DNA from 2 places in the Terrabacter sp. P5_B1 genome. Region 1 is predicted to be linked to the other one. Evidence: predicted binding sites of a transcription regulator. Region 1 holds the regulator's gene; the other holds the start of a gene.

What was found. Region 1 encodes Rex, which represses fermentation and respiration genes when NADH is low (regulators of the CRP and FNR family bind a similar motif). Its sites were predicted from a motif close to CTTGTGAANNNNTTCACAAG; they were not measured.
Region 2: the regulator Rex is predicted to act here: its motif matches at 1,363-1,382, upstream of AC1DP0_RS10975 (geranylgeranyl reductase family protein).

The regions. Positions count from the first base shown of each region.
Region 1 is NZ_JBFULD010000080.1:5,994-9,390, forward strand. It holds gene AC1DP0_RS08090 (RNA polymerase sigma factor) at 1-599, opposite strand, end outside; gene AC1DP0_RS08095 (glutaredoxin family protein) at 772-1,047, shown strand; gene AC1DP0_RS08100 (redox-sensing transcriptional repressor Rex) at 1,191-1,874, shown strand; gene hemA (glutamyl-tRNA reductase) at 1,871-3,253, shown strand; gene hemC (hydroxymethylbilane synthase) at 3,250-3,397, shown strand, end outside.
Region 2 is NZ_JBFULD010000128.1:1,330-4,726, forward strand. It holds gene AC1DP0_RS10965 (isochorismate synthase) at 1-377, opposite strand, end outside; gene AC1DP0_RS10970 (demethylmenaquinone methyltransferase) at 472-1,164, shown strand; gene AC1DP0_RS10975 (geranylgeranyl reductase family protein) at 1,407-2,726, shown strand; gene AC1DP0_RS10980 (NADH-quinone oxidoreductase subunit A) at 2,872-3,231, shown strand; gene AC1DP0_RS10985 (NuoB/complex I 20 kDa subunit family protein) at 3,298-3,397, shown strand, end outside.

The sequences.
Region 1 (3,397 bases):
AGCCGCTCGTCACGCAGCCGCGTCAGCACCTCGGTGTCGGGGGAGTCGACCCGCTCGTCGGCGTCCCGCATGTCCGCGGTCGCGACCTCGAAGCGGAACTTCGCCGACTTCACGTGGTCGGCGATGAGGTTGCGCGCGATGGTGACGAACCAGGCCGCGATGTCCTTGCCCTGCCACGTGAACGAGTCGATGCGGCGCATTGCCCGCAGGAAGGTCTCGGACGTGAGGTCCTCGGCGAGCGCGCGGTTGGCGACGCGGACGAGGACGTAGCGGAAGACGGTGTCGACATAGACGTCGTAGAGCAGCGCGAACGCCTCCCGGTCCCCGCCCTGCGCCAGCTCCACGAGGGCGGCGATGCGGGCCTGCTCGTCCGCGTCGCGCTCGACGTGGCGGTGAGGGGCGCGGGACCCGAGCGGCCCCGATGCGGGGCGGGTGAGCTCGGCGCGGTCGGCGCCCTCGTTGGCCAGGACCGCCCAGACGGCGTCGAAGGCCGACCGCCAGGTGGGCAGGACCGGCAGCTGTCCGAGTGCGGGGATCTCGAGCGCGGGGATGGCGGTCGCGAGCGTCGGCGCGGCCCTGCGGACAGGCGTCAGCGGCACTCGCGCCGGGGTCGTCCCCGACGCGGTGACAGGTGGGCGCCGACGCCCTGGTGTCCTGTTCGCGTGCATCGTGCACAGTCTGTCTCACTATGCCCCCGGACGGGACCCCCCAAGCGGCGTCCCGTCGTGCACGAAACGCACCGGTCGAAGTCGGCGTGCCTACAGTGGTGCCATGTCGAGCGACCAACCCGCCGGGGCTTCCCTGACGCCCCCGGCACCTCGCATCGTCCTGCTCGGACGTCCCGGCTGCCACCTGTGCGACGAGGCACGCACCGTCGTCGAGCGTGTGGCCGGCGAGCTGGGCGTGACCTGGCAGGAGCAGTCCGTCGAGGACGACCCCGAGCTGCTGCGGCGCTATGCCGAGCAGATCCCCGTGACGTTCGTCGACGGGCGCCGACACGACTTCTGGCGGGTCGACGAGACGCGCCTGCGCGCCGCCTTGCAGTGACCTGCCTCATCGGCGCGTCCCATGCCGTGGTAGGCCGCCGAAGTCAACTTTGTGCATGGGTTCACAAACGTCTAGCCTGAACGGGTCCCCACGTGCTCCGCGTTCGGGACAACGCCTCGTTCGAGAGGAGCCGGTGAGCAAGAGTGACCGCCGACCCAGCACTGCGTCGAGAGATCCCCGACGCAACCGTCGCGCGGCTTCCCGAGTACCTCCGAACGCTCTCCCGCCTCGCTGAGGACGGCGTCCTCTCGGTCTCGTCCGAGGAGCTCGCGGCCGAAGTGGGAGTGCGCTCCGCGCAGCTGCGCAAGGACCTCAGCCACCTCGGCTCCTACGGCGTACGCGGCGTGGGCTACGACGTCGAGACGCTCGCGCTCGAGATCTCACGCGCCCTCGGCCTGACCGAGGACTGGCCCGTGGCCATCGTCGGCATGGGCAACCTCGGACACGCGCTCGCCTCCTACTCCGGTTTCGTCACGAAGGGCTTCCGGATCGTCGGGCTGTACGACGACGACCCCGCGCTCGCCGACGAGCGCATCGTCGGGGTGCCGATCCGCCCGCTCGCCGAGCTCACCGCGCACCACGCCGTGGACCCGATCGCCATCGGCGTCATCGCGACGCCCGCTCCCGCCGCCCAGGCCGTGTGCGACGCCCTCGTCGGCGCCGGCATCAGCTCGATCCTCAACTTCGCCCCGGCCGTGCTGTCCGTGCCGAGCGGGGTGGACGTACGCCGTGTCGACCTCTCGACGGAGCTGCAGATCCTCGCCTTCCACGCCCAGCGCAAGTCCCTCGCCTCGGGCGACCTCCAGTCGGCGGCGGTGGCCCAGTGAACCTGCTCGTCATCGGGCTGTCTCACCACACGGCACCGCTGTCGGTGCTCGAGGCGCTCTCCGAGCGTCCCGACCGAGCTGCGGCCATCGCGGCCTCGGTCCTCGGATCGGCCACGGCCACCGAGACCGTCGTGCTCTCGACGTGCAACCGCCTCGAGGTGTACGCCTCGGTGCCCGCCTTCCACCCCGCCGTCGCCGCCATCGGCGAGGCGCTCGCGATCGCGGCCGGCATCGAGGAGCCGCAGCGGACCCGTCCGGTCCCCGATCTGACGCCCGGGGCGCCGGCGGATGCGCTGGCCGCCCGTGCCGAGGCTCTCGCCGACCACCTCTACGTCCGCTACGACGACGCGGCCGTCGCCCACGCCTTCACCGTGGCCTGCGGGCTCGACTCGATGGCCGTCGGTGAGGCCCAGATCCTCGGGCAGATGCGCGACGCGCTCGCCGGGGCCCAGGGCCGCGGGCAGGTGGGGGAGTCGCTCAACGCGCTCTTCCAGGCTGCACTCCGGGTCGGCAAGCGTGCCCACGCCGAGACCGACATCGACCAGCACAGCGTCTCGCTCGTGCAGATCGCCCTCGAGGAGGCGGCCTCCGTCCTGGGACCGCTCGATGGCGTCTCGACCGCGGTGGTCGGAGCCGGGGGGATGAGTGGCTTGGCCGCCGCGACCGCCCGCCGCCACGGCGTCGAGTCGCTCACCATCGTCAACCGCACCCCCGAGCGCGCCGAGCGCCTCGCCACCGCGACCTCCGGAGTGGCCCGGTCGTGGTCCGAGCTGACCGACGTGCTCGCTGCGAGCGATCTCGTGATCACCTGCACCGGGGCGGTAGGACACGTCATCACCGCCGACCTGCTCGCCGAGAGTGCAACCCGTCGCGGGGGGTGTCCGCAGGTCGTCGTCGACCTCGCGCTCCCGCGCGACGTCGAGCCCGTGGACTCGTGGCCGGACGTCGTGCCGGGTGTCACCCTCGTGGACCTCCAGGCCCTCGGGCTCCTCCTCGAGGGCCGTGCGGACACGACCCAGGTCGTGCGGGTCCGTGAGCTCGTCACGGGCGAGGTGGCCGACTACCTGACGCGGCGCATGGAGAAGGCCGTGGCCCCGACCGTGGCCGCGCTGCGCGAGCGGGCCGCCGCCCTCGTCGCGACCGAGATGGACCGGCTCGACCAGCGGCTCCCCGGGCTCGACGAGGCGACGAGGTCCGAGGTCGGCCTCGCCGTGCACCGCATCGTGGAGAAGCTGCTCCACACGCCCACCATGCGGGTCAAGGAGTTCGCCATGGAGGGCAGCGGCGACGACTACGCCGCGGCCCTGCGTGAGCTCTTCGACCTCGAGCCCAAGGACGTCGCCAACGTGTCCACGCCCCCCAAGCGGGCCCAGCCATGAGCGCCCTGCGCCTCGGCACCCGCCGCTCGGCCCTCGCCACCACCCAGTCCCGCTGGGTGGCCGACCGCCTGCGCGAGGCCGGCCACGAGGTCGAGCTCGTCGAGATCACGACCGAGGGAGACGTGTCCGGTGAGCTGCTCACCG
Region 2 (3,397 bases), on a different contig from region 1:
CGGCGGCCGACGATCGTCGACGGCACGACGAGACGGGCGGACTCGGCCGAGTCCGAGGCGAAGGGGAACGAGCCGAAGCACACGAGCCCCGTGCCCGGCCGCTCGACCTCGTCGCGCACCACCGCGCGTCCGCTGACCCCACGCCACCACGCCTCCGCCTCGTGGAAGCGGTCTTCGCCCTGCGACTCGAACGTCAGCGCCGAGCCCCACCCGACGAGGCCCTCACCACGGCGCACCCACGACAGCAGCTCGTCGTGGGGCAGGCCGGCCGGCAGGAAGGCCAGCAGGGAGTCCGCGGCCTCGAGGGGCACCGTGCGGACGACGACCGTCGGTCCCGCTGAGGGGGACGGCGCTCCAGGGGCGGGCAGCGTGGACATCGGTGGCAACTCTACGACCGAACGCCCGCGAACCTCGTCACGCCGCCGCCGGTGCCACGGACGCCACCCCTGTCGCGGGTGCGAGGATGAGCGCATGACCCGTGCGCACCTGGACAAGAAGCCGGTCGACGTCGCGTCGATGTTCGACACCGTCGCCGAGAAGTACGACGTGACCAACGACGTCCTCTCGCTCGGTCAGGACCGGCTCTGGCGCCGCGCCGTCGTCAAGGCCGTCGACGCCAAGCCGGGGGAGCGCATCCTCGACATCGCCGCGGGAACCGGCACCTCCAGCGAGCCGTGGGCGAACGAGGAGATCGAGGTCGTGCCGGCCGACTTCTCGCTCGGCATGCTCCGGGTCGGTCGCCGCCGCCGCCCCGACATGGCCTTCACGGCCGCCGATGCGATGAGCCTGCCGTTCGCCGACGAGAGCTTCGACGTCGTGACGATGAGCTTCGGTCTGCGCAACGTCGCCGACCCCGAGACCGCACTGCGCGAGTTCCTCCGCGTCACCAAGCCGGGCGGGCGCCTCCTCGTCTGCGAGTTCAGCCAGCCGGTCAACAAGGTCTTCCGCACCGTCTACTCGAACTACCTCATGCGGGCCCTCCCGCCGGTGGCCCGCCGCACGTCGAGCAACCCCGACTCCTACGTCTACCTCGCCGAGTCGATCCGGGCGTGGCCGCCGCAGGGCGAGCTGGCGCGCATCGTCGAGACCGCCGGCTGGCAGCAGGTCGGCTGGGCCAACCTCACCGGCGGCATCGTGGCGCTCCACCACGGGACCAAGCGCTGACGGCATACGACCCTCTTGCGTATGCCACGTCGCTGGCTCGCGACCACACGTGGCCTCTCGACGTGTTGGGGGCGGCAAGACGTGGCCTTTCGACGGTGGAGGAGCGGCAAGACGTGGCCTCTCGACGGTGGGGTTGTCGACAGTTAGGTATGCCTTATCTGACAAGGACGAAACCGCGGGAATAGACTCGCCGGAGAGTTCGTGAAGTTCTTCACAAGCGGTTCGGAAGCGTGCAGGGAGACATGACCAGTTCGAGCGTCGCGCCCAGCCCCTCAGGGGGCGGCGGTGCACCCGTCGAGCGGGCCGACGTCATCGTCGTCGGTGCCGGCCCGGGTGGCAGCGCGACGGCCGCCTACCTCGCGGACCACGGTCTCGACGTCGTCCTCCTCGAGAAGTCGGCGTTCCCCCGCGACAAGATCTGCGGCGACGGCCTGACGCCCCGCGCGACGAAGGAGCTCATCTCCCTCGGCGTCGACACCACCGGCTGGCAGCGCACCAAGGGCCTGCGCATCAAGGGCGGCGGCCACACGCTGCAGCTCGACTGGCCCGAGTCCGACGCCTTCCCCGGCTACGGCATGGTCCGCACCCGTGCGCAGCTCGACGAGACCCTGGCCCGCCACGCGGTGAGCCGGGGCGCCCAGCTCCACGAGCGCACGAGCGTCTCCGCTCCGGTGCGCGACGGCTCGGGTCGCGTCACCGGGGTCACGGCCAAGCGCGTCGACGAGGCGGGCCGCGCCACCGGTGAGACGGTGACCTACCGCGCCCCGGTCGTCRTCGCGAGCGACGGCGTCTCGAGCCGCCTCGCGACAGCCGTCGGTCGCCCCAAGCGCGAGGACCGCGTCATGGCCATCGCCGTGCGGGCCTACTACACGACCCCGAAGCGCGACGACTACCTCGAGAGCCACCTCGAGCTCTGGACGCGCGACGACGCCGGCAACCGCATCCTCATGCCCGGCTACGGCTGGCTCTTCCCGCTCGAGGACGGCCGCACCAACGTCGGTCTCGGCACCCTCGACACGACGTCCGCGTTCCAGAAGACGGACTTCAAGGACGTCATGCGCCGCTGGGTCGAGGACATCAATCCCGAGTGGCAGCTCGAGCACGACGAGTCGGCCGGCCCGATCCGCGGCGCCGCCCTGCCGATGGGCTTCAACCGCACGCCGCTCTACGGCGACGGTCTGCTGCTCGTCGGCGACTCCGGCGGCATGGTCAACCCCTTCAACGGCGAGGGCATCGACTACGCCCTCGAGGCCGCCCGCCTCGGCGCCGAGCTCGTCGCCCAGGCGATGGCACGCCCGAGCGACGCCGCGCGCGAGCGGGTGCTCGCGGCATACCCCAAGGTCATGAAGGACGAGCTCGGCGGCTACTTCACCCTCGGTCGCTGGTTCGCCCACGCCATCGGCAACCCCGAGGTGATGCGGCTCGCGACGAAGTACGGCCTGCCGCGCACCAAGCTCATGCCGTTGCTGCTCAAGATCATGGCCAACCTCGCCGACCCCACGAGCAAGGGCGCGAGCGACCGACTCATCACCACCCTCTCGCGACTGGCGCCCAGCGCATGAGCCACCCCTGCGCGGGCGCGAATGTGACGCCGAGCACCATCGAGACGTACGCCCCTAGGATGGGTGCGCCGCGCACCTGCGCCCCTCCCGCCCCCGCAGCCCCTGCCATGCACGCCACGCACGACCGAAAGGCACGTGACCTCGGATGAACTCCTACGTCCCGATCCTGTTCATGCTGGGGCTCGGCTTCGCGTTCGCCGCGCTGTCGGTCTTCACCTCGCTCGTCGTCGGGCCCAAGCGCTACAACCGCGCCAAGCTCGAGGCCTACGAGTGCGGCATCCAGCCGTCGCCCCAGGCGGCCGGCGGTGGGCGCGTCCCGATCAAGTACTACCTGACGGCGATGCTCTTCATCATCTTCGACATCGAGTCGGTCTTCCTCTATCCGTTCGCGGTGGCCTTCAACAAGCTGGGCCTCTTCGCGCTGGTCGAGATGGTCCTGTTCATCGTCACGGTGTTCATCGCGTACGCCTACGTGTGGCGTCGCGGCGGGCTCGAGTGGGACTGACCCCGGATGACGCCGCACCAGCGGCGCACGTCCACGGGTTTCATCAGGAAGGTTAAGGAGTAAGCAATGGGTCTCGAAGAGAAGCTCCCGTCCGGGTTCCTGCTCTCGACGGTCGAGGGCCTCGCCGGCTACATGCGCAAGGCCTCGATCTGGCCGGCCACCTTCG